DNA from 2 places in the Microbacterium sp. 71-36 genome. Region 2 is predicted to be linked to the other one. Evidence: predicted binding sites of a transcription regulator. Region 2 holds the regulator's gene; the other holds the start of a gene.

Region 1 (6,271 bases), on a different contig from region 2:
CGGCGCCTCCGCCGGACGATGCGCTGGGGGCGGCGGCGTCGCCGCCACCGGCGCAACCGGCGAGGACGAGCGCGCTGGCACCGACCAGGGCGAGACCGCCCAGGACCTTGCCGGCACGCGAACGCGTGAAGACGCTCATAGTGCTCCTTGCTGTGGATGAACGTTCGACGACACAGGGGTGCCGTCTGGTGTCCTAAACCTAATCGCCCCCACGTTTTCGTCGTGTTGCCGTTCGTTAACGATGTGCGTCGTCGAGGTCACGGCGTCATAACGCCCCCTAGACGGGCTCACCGACATCCGATATTGCGGGTCGACGGCGCCGCGCCGCTACGAGCGAATCCACACTCAGAACGGTGAGCGCGACCCAGACGAGGCCGAACCCGATCCAGCGCTCGAGCGTCATCGGCTCGTGCAGCACCCACACGCCGATGCCGAACTGGATGATGGGGGCGACGAACTGGATCAGCCCCATCACGGTCAACGGCGCCCGACGCGCCCCCGCGGCGAAGAGCAGCAGCGGAACCGCGGTGATCGCGCCCGCCGACGCCAGCAGGGCCGTGTGCACGGGGCCGTTCGCCCCCATGGTCAACCCACCGGTCACCGCGACGACGACCAGCTGCACGATCGCGACCGGGAGCAGCCAGAAGGATTCGAGCGTCAGCCCGCTGACGGCATCCACGGACGGACCGATCTGCTTCTTCACCAGGCCGTACACGCCGAACGAGAGCGCGAGGGTGAGGGCGATCCAGGGGAACGCCCCGTATCCGACCACGATCACCATCACCGCGGCCACCGACAGCCCGATCGCGATCCACTGGACCGGGCGCAGCCGTTCGCGGAGCACCGTCACCCCGAGCAGCACCGTGACGATGGGGTTGATGAAATAGCCGAGGCTCGTCTCGATCACCCGGTCGTTCAGCGCACCGTAGACGTAGGTCTGCCAGTTGACGTAGATCAGGGCTCCGGCCAGGGCCGTCAGGCCGAGGAGGCGGGGCTGCCGCACGATCACGAGGAACGGGCGCCACGCGCGCAGCACCGTCAGCAGGATCAGACAGAACACGAACGACAGCAGGATGCGCCACGCGACGAGCTCCCACGGACCGGTCGGCTCGAGCTGCAGGAAGTACAGCGGCAGCACGCCCCACAGGAGATAGGCGGCGAAGGCGAACAGGCCGCCGCGGACGGCTCCCGAGGCGGGCGGCGAAGCGGGGGTCACTTCCCCAGCCTAGGCCGGGGCACCGACGCGGACCTGCCGGAGATCGCGCATTCCGCGCCAAAAAGCAGAACCCCGGATGCCGAGGCATCCGGGGTTCCGAAGAAATCGCGAAGCGATCAGCGAACGACCACCGCGAGGACGTCGCGGGCCGAGAGCACGAGGTACTCGTCGGCGCCGAACTTGACCTCGGTGCCGCCGTACTTGCTGTACAGCACGCGGTCACCGACGGTGACGTCGAGGGGGACACGGTTGCCGTTGTCGTCGATACGGCCGGGTCCGACGGCGACGACCTCGCCCTCCTGCGGCTTCTCCTTGGCGGTGTCGGGGATGACGAGACCACTCGCGGTGGTCTGCTCAGCCTCGACCTGCTTGATGACGATGCGGTCCTCGAGCGGCTTGATGGAAACCGACACGGTCTACCTCTTCTTTCTCGTTACAGAAGACTTGTCAGCACTCACGCGGGGAGAGTGCTAATCCGAGTGTAGAGAAGCGCTGGCACTCACGCAACGCGAGTGCCAGCACAATCGACACCTAGGCTGGCCCGGTGGAGATCGCCGAGCTGACCGCCCTGCTCACCCCCGCCGGCCTCACCCTGCTCGACGAGGTGGGTCCGCTCACGACGACCGATGAAGCCGCTCGCGCGGTGTCGCGGCTGCGCGCGGCCGGCCACTCCCCCGATCTCGTCGCCGCCGTCGTGGGCCAGGCCCGGCTGCGCGTGAAGGCCGGGGCGAAGTTCGGACCCTTCGCCGACCGCATGCTGTTCACGCGGGCGGGACTGGAACAGGCCACACGGCTGCCGATCGCGGCGCGGCACGCGGGCCGTTTCCGCGCCGCGGGCGTCTCGTCCGTGGCCGACCTCGGCTGCGGGATCGGCGGCGACGCCCTGGGGCTCGCGGGACTCGGCATCCGGGTGCACGCCGTCGACGCCGACGAGGTCACGGCCGCGATCGCCGCGTACAACCTCGCCCCCTTCGGCGACACGGTCACCGTGGCCCACGGGCGCGCGGAGGACACCGACCTGAGCGAGGCGGATGCCGTGTGGCTCGATCCCGCGCGACGCACCGCCGGGCACGGGGAGACCCGTCGCGTGTCGGCCGACCAGTGGTCGCCGTCGCTGGACTGGGTGTTCGGACTGCTGCAGGAGCGGCCCGGCGGCGTGAAGCTCGGCCCCGCGTTCGACCGCGAGCTGATCCCGGACGACGTCGAGGCGCAGTGGATCAGCGCCGACGGCTCGACGATCGAGCTCGTCCTGTGGGCGGGAAGCCTGGCGCGGGACGACATCCGCCGCGCCGCGCTCGTCGTGCGCGGCGACGAGGCCTGGGAGCTGACGGCTCCGGCCGACGCACCCGACGTCGAGCCCCGCGAACTCGGCGCCTTCGTGCACGAACCCGACGGGGCGGTCATCCGCGCCCGGCTGATCGGCGAGGTCGCACGGTCCCTGGATGCCGGGATGCTGGCGCCCGGCATCGCCTACCTGACGTCGGACGCGGCGCTCACGAGTCCCTTCGTCTCGTCGTTCCGCGTACGCGAGGAGCTGCCCGCGGACACCAAGAAGCTGGCGCGGGCACTACGGGAGCGGCGCATCGGCACGCTCGAGATCAAGAAGCGCGGCGTGGACGTCGACCCCGCGGTCCTGCGCACGCGCCTCTCGCTGCGCGGCGACGAGTCGGCGACGCTGCTGATGACCCGGGTCGCGGGTCGTCGAGTCGCACTGCTGGCCGACCGCGTGAGCTGACGACCCTCAGGCGGCGCGCTCGGCGAGGAACTCGTCGATGCTGCGCCGCGTGGCCGTGAGCGTGGCGATGCGCGCGGACAGATCCTCTCGCACGCGGGTGAGCTGTTCGGCGAGCGCGTCGTGCGCCTCGGCCGGCGCATCGCCGGTGCAGGCGAGCACCGACGTCACGATCTCGCGCGGGAAATCCATGCCGAAGAGCAGCTGGATGACGATCGCCCGCTCCACCGCGACGTCGTCGTAGCGGCGGTAGCCGTTGGACTCCCGCTCGGACGAGATGAGCCCGAGCTGCTCGTAGTACCGCAGGGAGCGCGCGCTCACTCCGCTCCGACGGCTGACCTCGCCGATCCTCACGCCATCCGCCTTGACCTTGACACAATGTCAATCTATACGCTCTCCCACGCCGCGGGGCAGAGGGCCCGGAGGCGGAAGGGGATCATGAACGCGCACGTCGAGGCCGGCGGCCGAACCCGGACATTCGTCGTGGTCGGCGAGGCCGACGAACCGGCGGGACGGCCGCTCGTCCTGGTCTTCCACGGGTCGAAGCAGACCGGCGAGAGCCACCGACGCTTCACGGGGCGCGCGCTGGACTCTCTCGCGACGGAGGGCCGTGCGGTGGTCGCCTACCTCGACGGGTACCGAAGCAACTGGAACGACGCCCGCGTCCAGAGTTCCTTCCCCGCACGCAAGGAGAACGTCGACGACATCGCCTTCGCCCGTGAGGTCGTGGCATCCGTTGCCGAGAGCCACGGAATCGACACCGATTCCGTCGTCGCGGTGGGCTTCTCCAACGGCGGGCAGATGGTCATCCGACTTCTCCACGAGGCCGCGGAGCTGCTCGCCGGCGCCGTGATCGTGGCGGCGACCATGCCCGAACGCGAGAACTTCGGCGCGGAGTTCTCCGCCCGGACCGACCATCCCGTCCCGGTGACGATCGTGGCGGGTACGGCCGACCCGATCATTCCCTTCGAGGGTGGACGGATGCCGTGGTGGGCGCGCACGGTCTTCTCCATCGGCGGCCGGACGCTCTCCGCGGTCGCGACGGCGGACTACTTCGCCCAGCGGAACGGGATCACGGTCGAGCCGTACCGGAGCGAGCCCGCGGCGTCCGCGAAGGTCCCGGTGGAGATCCTCGCCCACCGAGAGGCGGGACGACCACCCGTCACCCTGTACGTCGCGCGCGGCGGCGGCCACACCGTACCGGGTCCGGCGGTGGGACCTCGCGTCGGACGCACGGCGGAGCATCCCGGCATCCGGGACATCGTGTCGGAGATGCTCGGAGAGCTGCGCGGGTCACACCGGTGACAGCTGCGACAGCGCCCACAGCAGCCACCCGGCGCTGAAGATCACCGACAGCACCGCGAGGGCGAGCGCCCAGATCGCCACGCGACGGCTGTCGTGCGCGCGCCGCAGCGAGATGATCGACATGACGATCGCGATCACGCCGAGCGGCAGCAGGACACCCGCGAACAGCGACGCGATCAGGGCTGCGATCGCGACGGCCAGGGCCCAGGGCGCGACCGACGGAGGGGCGGTGGGTGCGGGCGGGCTCCACGGCACGATGTGCTCGCCGAACGCTGCACGCTCCAGCTGCGCGGTGGGGAGACGATGGTCGTCGAGCGCGTCGCCCGCGGCGATCTGCTCCGCGGCCGTGGGGGCAGCCCCCGCCTCGGTCGCCTTGAGCGCGCGTCGGCTCGGCGGCGGCACCTCGCTCATGAGGCCGCCCGGGCGGGCAGCGGACCGGGGGCCACGGCATCCGGATCTTCGGCGACCTGGATCTCGGTCACCGGGAGCGTGGAATCCGCACCGAAGGCGAGGGTGGACGGGCGGCGCCCCGACGCGATGAGCTCGGCGGCGAGCGCCGCGATCATGGCACCGTTGTCGGTGCAGAGCCGGAGCGGCGGGATGCGCACGGCGACGCCCGCGGCGGCGGCACGTTCGAGGGCGACGTCGCGCAGACGCTTGTTGGCGATCACGCCGCCGCCGAGGAGCAGGCGGGGCACCCCGTGGCGCTCGCACGCGTCGAGCGCCTTGGTGACGAGCACGTCGACGACGGCCTCGCGGAACGACGCCGCGACATCGGCGACCGGCACGGGCTCGCCCGCGGCCTCGTGCTGCTCGACCCAGCGGGCGACGGCGGTCTTGAGCCCGGAGAACGAGAAGTCGTAGCGGTGGGATGCCATGTCGGACGCGCGCGACAGCCCCCGGGGGAAGCGGATCGCGGTCGGATCGCCGGAGGCGGCGGCGCGGTCGATCTCGGGACCGCCGGGGTACGGCAGCTTCAGCAGGCGGGCGACCTTGTCGAACGCCTCACCCGCGGCATCGTCCATCGTTTCGCCGAGCAGCTCGACGTCGCTGGTGAGGTCGCGGACGAGCAGCAGCGACGTGTGGCCGCCGCTCACGAGGAGCGCGACGGTGGGGTACTCGAGCTCGCCGGCCTCGGCGTCGAGGATGTCGGCGGCGATGTGGCCGACCAGGTGGTTCACGGCGTACAGCGGCTTGTCGAACGCGACCGCGAGGCCCTTGGCCGCACCGACGCCGACCATCAGGGCGCCGGCGAGTCCGGGGCCGCTGGTGACGGCGACGGCGTCGATCTCGTCGAGCGTCACCCCCGCCTCGGCGAGCGCCGCGTCGATCGAGGGCTGCAGCGCCTCGAGGTGCGCACGGGCGGCGACCTCGGGGACGACACCGCCGTAGCGGGCGTGCTCGTCCATGCTCGAGGCGATGGTGTTGCTCAGCAGCTGCCGGCCGCGGACGATGCCGATGCCGGTCTCGTCGCAGCTGGTCTCGATGCCGAGCACGAGGGGCGCGTCCATCAGCACCATCCCTTTCCTGCTGTCGCCGTGTCGTCGGGGGTGCGCCGCGCGGACCACGCCCGAAGGTCGAGCTGCATGACGATCGCGTCGACGTCGTCCGGCTGGTAATACCGCGGGCGGCGACCCACCTCGGCGAAACCCTCCGACGCGTAGAGCGCCTGCGCGACGGGGTTGTCGGCGCGCACCTCGAGGAAGACGTCGTGCACGTCGCGCCGCGCGGCCTCGTCGAGCAGTTCCGTCAGCAGCGCACGGCCGCGCCCGCGACCGCGAGCGGTCTCGGCGATCGTGATCGTCTGGATGTCGGCATCCCTCGCCCCGCGGACGGCGCGCAGCCCCGCGTAGCCGACGAGGCGACCGGCCTCTTCGACGACGACGTACCAGCCGTGCGGCGACGCGAGCTCTTCGCGCATCATCGCCGGGCTCCACGCGTCGGTCGGGAACGAGGCGTGCTCGAGCGCCATGATCGCGTCGAGGTCGTCGAGCGTCGCGGTGCGAGTGGGCATCAGC
Region 2 (6,271 bases):
CTGCGCGTGATCTCGGTGTTCGAGGAGCCGCGACGGGTGGGATACATCCTCGGCACCGTCGGACACTCGATCGTCAGCGGCGAAGAGCTGTTCTCGGTCGAGTGGCGCGACAACGACGAGGTGTGGTTCGTGGTGCGGGCTTTCGACCGTCCCACGGCGCCGTCCTACCGCGTGTTCCTCGGTCTCGTCCGCCGTCGCCGTCGCGCACTGTTCCAGCGGTACCTGCGAGCGATCTCGCCGCTGTACACGTCCTGATGGGCGGACCGCTCCCGCTCGGCGATCCGGCCCCCGTCGACGGACACCTGCCCGACGACCTGTCCATCGATCCCGCCGCGGATTTCGGCGTCTACCTGCACGTGCCGTTCTGCCGTGTCCGGTGCGGCTACTGCGACTTCAACACCTACACCTCGAGCGAGCTGCGGGGGGCGCGGCAGGAGGACTTCGCCGACACGCTCACCGCCGAAGTGCGTCTGGCGGGCGCGGTGATGGATGCCACGGGCGCGCGGCGCGCGGCATCCACCGTGTTCTTCGGAGGCGGGACCCCCACCCTGCTGCCGCCGGGCGACCTCGCACGCATGCTCGGATCGGTCCGGGACGAGTTCGGTATCGCCGACGAAGCCGAGGTCACGGTCGAGGCGAATCCCGACACGGTCGACGACCGCGTCGCCGAGACGCTGGCGGCCGCCGGCGTGACGCGACTGTCGATCGGCATGCAGTCCGCGCAGCCGCACGTCCTGGCGGTGCTCGACCGCACGCACGACCCGCGCAACGTCGCGACCGCGGTGGCATCCGCCCGCCGCGCCGGGCTCGACGTCTCGCTCGATCTCATCTACGGTGCGCCGGGGGAGTCGCTCGACGACTGGCGCGCGTCTCTCGAGACGGCCGCGGGGCTGCGGCCCGATCACGTCTCCGCGTACGCGCTGATCGTCGAGGACGGCACGAAGCTCGCCCGGCAGATCCGTTCGGGCGCGGTGCAGATGCCGGACGACGACCTCCAGGCCGACATGTACGAGCTCGCCGACGACCTGCTCGCCGGCGCCGGCTACGACTGGTACGAGGTGTCGAACTGGGCGACCGACCCCGCCCATCGCTCGCGTCACAACCTCGCCTACTGGCGGGGAACGGACTGGTGGGGCTTCGGCCCCGGGGCGCACAGCCACGTCGCCGGGCTCCGCTGGTGGAACGTCAAGCATCCCGCGGCCTACGCCCAGCGGCTGGCGGCGGGGGAGTCCCCGGCGGCGGCACGCGAGCGGCCCGACGAGACCGCCCGGCGCCTGGAGTCCGTGCTGCTGCGCAGCCGCATCCGCGAGGGCCTGCCGGTGTCCGAGCTGCTCGGCGAGGGCCGGAAGGCCGTGGCATCCCTCATCGCCGACGGTCTCATCGAGGGCGCCGACGCCGTGCGCGGACGCATCGTCCTGACACGTCGTGGACGGCTGCTCGCCGACGCCGTCGTGCGGGCTCTCACCGCCTGAGCGCGCTTCCGACTCGGCGGCGGACAGGTGCTCTAGAATTGGCACTCAGGTGTCCGGAGTGCCAGAAGGAGGGAGCCGGCCATGGTGTCAGAACGCGGCCTGCAGGTGCTCCGCGCGATCGTCCAGGACTACGTCGACACGCGCGAGCCCGTCGGAAGCAAGGCGATCGTCGAACGGCACGCCTTCGGCGTGTCGGCGGCGACGATCCGCAACGACATGGCGCTGCTCGAGGACGAGGACCTCATCGTGGCGCCGCACACGTCGTCCGGCCGCGTGCCCACCGACAAGGGCTACCGCGTCTTCGTCGACCACCTCGCCGAGCTGCGACCGCTGTCGACGGCGCAGCGCAGCGCCATCACCTCTTTCCTCGATGAGGCGGGCGACCTCGACGATCTGCTCTCGCGCACCGTCCGGGCGCTGACGCAGCTGACCGGCCAGGTCGCGATCGTCCAGTACCCCTCGTTCGCCCGCGCCAACCTCTCGCACGTCGAGCTCGTCGCCCTCGGCGGCCCTCGGGTGCTCGTCATCCTCGTCACCGACACCGGACGTGTCTCACAGCGCATCGCGCTCGTGCCGATCGAGCCGACCGAGAGCGACATCGTGCAGTTGCGCGCTCGCGTGGGTGCGCTGCTGGTCGGCCGGAGTGTCGCCGACTGCGCGCAGGCGGTCGCCACGGCCGACGGTCCGCGCACTGGAAACGCTCTCGACGCGATCGCGGATGCGGTGCTGCGCGTCGTCGGGGAGGAACTCGAGGAGTTCCGCCAGGACCGTCTGGTCATGGCCGGCGCGGCGACCCTCGCGAAACGCGAATCCGACTTCCGGGGGAGCATCTACCCGCTCCTCGAAGCCATCGAGGAGCAGGTCACCCTGTTGCGGCTGATGACCGAGATGGTCGCCGACGAGCAGGGCCTCTCGGCGAGCATCGGACGGGAGAACGAACCGTTCGGCCTGGTGGAGGCATCCGTCCTCGCCAGTCGGTACGACGGATCCGCCGGCGGCGCGCGCGTGGGGCTCCTCGGTCCCACGCGGATGGACTACTCCTCCAACCTCGCGGCGGTCCGTGCCGTCGCGCACTACCTGACCCGGATGCTCGAAGACGACGAGACCGCTCGTTGACGGGCACCGCACCGAAACGGATCGACCCCGCATGAGCGGGCAGGAAGGCGACTGTGGCTGACCACTACGAGGTCCTCGGCGTCGAACGCGACGCGAGCCCCGAAGACATCAAGAAGGCGTACCGGCGCCTGGCCCGTCAACTGCACCCCGACGTCAACCCGGGCGCCGACGCGTCCGAGCGGTTCAAGCTCGTCACCCACGCCTACGACGTGCTGAGCGACCCCGAGCAGCGCCGCCGCTACGACATGGGCGGCGACCAGAACGCCTTCGGCGGCGGCGGAGCGGCCGGCTTCGGCGGCTTCAGCGACATCTTCGAGACGTTCTTCGGCGGAGCCCAGGGCGGCGGCGGCCGTGGTCCGCGCCCCCGGTCGCGCCGGGAGCGCGGCCAGGACGCCCTCGTCCGCGTCACTCTGCAGCTGGGCGACGTGGTCTTCGGCGTCCACCGCGACCTCGAGGTCGACACCGCCGTGCTCTGCGAGACCTGTCAGGGCGCGTGCACGCAACCGGGGACCAGCGAGGTGACCTGCGACATCTGCCACGGCTCGGGCCACGTGCAGCGCACGGTCCGCAGCCTCCTCGGCAACGTCGTGACCAGCCAGCCCTGCAGCGTCTGCCAGGGACACGGCACGACCATCCCGTACCCCTGCGGGACGTGCCAGGGCCAGGGCCGTGTGCGGGCGCGCCGCACGGTGTCGGTGGACATCCCCGCCGGTGTCGAGACGGGCCTGCGCCTGCAGCTCCCCGGCTCGGGCGAGGTCGGCCCCGCGGGCGGGCCCAACGGCGACCTGTACCTGGAGATCACGGTCGAGGCGCACGACGCGTTCAGCCGCGAGGGCGACGACCTGCTCGCCACCCTCGAGGTGTCGATGCCGGATGCCATCCTCGGCACCACCACGACGATCGAGTCGCTCGACGGCAGCGTCGACCTCGAGGTGCGGGCGGGCGTGCAGTCCGGCGATGTGCTCACGATCAAGGGCCGCGGCATCACGCCGCTGCGCGGCAGCCAGCGCGGCGACCTGAAAGTCGGCGTGCACGTCGTGACCCCGACCCGTCTGGACCACAAGGAGCGCGCCCTCATCGAGGAGTTCGCCAAGCGGACGAAGGCGCCGGCGCCTCGCCTGGCCGAGCACCAGCAGGGCCTGTTCTCGAAGTTCCGCGACCGCTTCCGGCACTGATCGTGGCGCTGCATTTCGTCACCGACGACGCGTCGGGCGCCGGTGTCGGCGACGTGGTCGTGCTGACCGGACCCGAGGCGCACCACGCCGCCGCGGTGCGCCGCGTCCGCGTCGACGAGCCGGTGACGCTGGGCGACGGCCGCGGGGTGTGGCTCGACGGTGTGGTCACGGCCGCGGCGCCGAAGCAGGTGGACGTTCGGGTCACCGGTCGCGCCGAGATCCCCGCACCGTCCCCCCGCATCGTGCTCGTCCAGGCGCTCGCGAAGGGCGACCGCGATGAGCTCGCGGTGCAGGCGGCGACCGAGCTGGGGGTCGACGTGATCGTGCCCTGGCAGGCCGCGCGGAGCGTGTCGCGATGGGATGCCAAGGCGGAGAAGGGTCTCGCCCGCTGGCGCACGATCGTCCGTGAGGCCGCGAAGCAGGCGCACCGCGCGTGGGTCCCCGAGGTCGAGGGTGTCGCGCGCCTGGCGGATCTGGTCGCGCGGGCGCGCACGGCGAACGTCTTCGTGCTGGAGCCGTCCGCGGTCGAGCGGCTGACCGCCGTGGCATCCGATCCGCTCGACGATCGCGACGTCGTGCTCGTGGTGGGACCCGAAGGAGGGATCGCGCCCGAGGAGCTCGACGCCCTGCGCACGGCCGGCGCGCGCCTGGTGCGCCTCGGCGACACGGTCCTGCGCACGTCGACCGCGGGCGCGGCGGCGATCTCCGTGCTCTCGGCGTCGACCGGCCGCTGGTAGCGGACGACCGCGCCCGGCCCTCTGTCGGACCCCGTCGATAGACTGGATGCCATGACCGAGCCGTCGATCTTCACGCGCATCCTCCAGGGCGAGATCCCCGCCGAGATCGTCGCCGAGACCGAGAACGTCTTCGCGATCCGCGACATCGCGCCGCAGGCGCCGGTTCACCTGCTCGTGATCCCCAAGACCGAGCAGTACCGCAACGTCGTCGAGCTGGCCGCCGGCGACCCCGACCTGCTGACCGAGATCGTGGGATTGGCGAACTCCGTCGCCGCAGAACACGCCGACGGCGACTTCCGGCTCGTCTTCAATACCGGCGCCGCTGCCGGCCAGACGGTCTTCCATGTACACGCCCACGTTCTCGCGGGCGGACTGAACGAAAAGAGCACGGGTGGCTGATTCCCCCGAAGAACCCGTCGTCGAGCGTCTGTACGCCGACGGCGTCGCCATGGTCCAACTCCTCGGCCCGCAGGACCGCCTGCTGCGCGTCGTCGAGAAGGAGCACCCCGAGGTCGACGTGCACGTGCGCGGCAACGAGATCACCCTTTCCGGGGGAGCCGCGGCGGTGACGGCCGCCAAGGGCCTGGTCGAAGAACTGCTCACCATGACCCGCCGCGGCCAGGGGCTCGACCCGTCCGACGTCTCGAGCTCGAGCCGTATGCTGCGCTCCGACGGCGGCCCGCGCCCGTCCGAGGTCCTCGGCGAGGCGATCCTGTCGTCCCGCGGCAAGGTCATCCGTCCCAAGACCCTGGGCCAGAAGGCCTACGTCGACGCGATCGAAGAGAACACCATCGTGTTCGGCATCGGACCCGCCGGTACCGGCAAGACCTATCTCGCGATGGCGAAGGCCGTCCAGGCCCTGCAGCGCAAAGAAGTCAGCCGCATCATCCTGACGCGCCCGGCCGTCGAAGCGGGGGAGCGTCTCGGGTTCCTCCCCGGGAGCCTGACCGACAAGATCGATCCCTATCTGCGGCCGCTCTACGACGCGCTCAACGAGATGATGGACCCCGACATCGTGCCGAAGCTCATGGCCACGGGCACCATCGAGGTCGCGCCGCTGGCCTACATGCGCGGGCGCACCCTGAACGATTCGTTCGTCGTCCTCGACGAGGCGCAGAACACCACGCCCGAGCAGATGAAGATGTTCCTCACCCGCCTCGGGTTCGGCACGCGCATGGTCGTCACCGGCGACATCACGCAGATCGACCTGCCGCAGGGGGCGTCGGGTCTCCGACTGGTCACGCGCGTGCTCGGCGACATCGACGACATCCACTTCTCCTACCTCACCAGCGCCGACGTCGTGCGCCACACGCTCGTGGGCCGTATCGTCGATGCGTACAGCGAATACGACGAGAAGCGTCTCGTGGCCCGTCGCGAACGTGACGAGGCATCCGAATTCGCCAACCGTGCCGAACGCCGCGGCGCGGCCCGTCCCGCGGGTCCGCGCGATCACCTCCCGAGACGAAACCGCTCTTCATGACGATCGAGATCAACAACGAATCCGGCCACGACGTCGACGAGCAGGTGCTGCTGCGTCTGATGGAGTACAACCTCGCCGAGCTCCACGTGAGCCCCGACGCCGATGTCGCCATCGTGCTCGTCGACGAGGGCGCGATGGAGTCGCTCCACGTGCAGTGGATGGACGAGCCCGGTCCGACCGACGTGCTGAGCTTCCCGATGGACGAGCTGCGCCCCGGAACCGAGGACGCCCCGACGCCGGCCGGTCTGCTGGGCGACATCGTGCTCTGCCCGGCGGTGGCCGAGACGCAGG

Evidence for each region. Region 2 encodes HrcA, which represses chaperone genes, less so after heat shock. Its sites were predicted from a motif close to TTNGCACTCGNNNNNNNCGAGTGCNAA; they were not measured.
Region 1: the regulator HrcA is predicted to act here: its motif matches at 1,709-1,735, upstream of groES (co-chaperone GroES).

Annotation. Positions count from the first base shown of each region.
Region 1 covers NZ_MKTP01000006.1:101,482-107,752, reverse strand. Annotated here, with positions in the region: gene BGO45_RS14620 (ABC transporter substrate-binding protein) at 1-139, opposite strand, end outside; gene rarD (EamA family transporter RarD) at 278-1,216, opposite strand; gene groES (co-chaperone GroES) at 1,333-1,629, opposite strand; gene BGO45_RS14605 (class I SAM-dependent methyltransferase) at 1,761-2,951, shown strand; gene BGO45_RS14600 (MerR family DNA-binding transcriptional regulator) at 2,958-3,302, opposite strand; gene BGO45_RS14595 (dienelactone hydrolase family protein) at 3,387-4,253, shown strand; gene BGO45_RS14590 (hypothetical protein) at 4,242-4,664, opposite strand; gene tsaD (tRNA (adenosine(37)-N6)-threonylcarbamoyltransferase complex transferase subunit TsaD) at 4,661-5,764, opposite strand; gene rimI (ribosomal protein S18-alanine N-acetyltransferase) at 5,764-6,267, opposite strand; gene tsaB (tRNA (adenosine(37)-N6)-threonylcarbamoyltransferase complex dimerization subunit type 1 TsaB) at 6,267-6,271, opposite strand, start outside.
Region 2 covers NZ_MKTP01000001.1:309,647-315,917, reverse strand. Annotated here, with positions in the region: gene BGO45_RS01510 (DUF1990 family protein) at 1-255, shown strand, start outside; gene hemW (radical SAM family heme chaperone HemW) at 255-1,472, shown strand; gene hrcA (heat-inducible transcriptional repressor HrcA) at 1,554-2,588, shown strand; gene dnaJ (molecular chaperone DnaJ) at 2,642-3,763, shown strand; gene BGO45_RS01490 (16S rRNA (uracil(1498)-N(3))-methyltransferase) at 3,766-4,500, shown strand; gene BGO45_RS01485 (HIT domain-containing protein) at 4,552-4,899, shown strand; gene BGO45_RS01480 (PhoH family protein) at 4,949-5,980, shown strand; gene ybeY (rRNA maturation RNase YbeY) at 5,977-6,271, shown strand, end outside.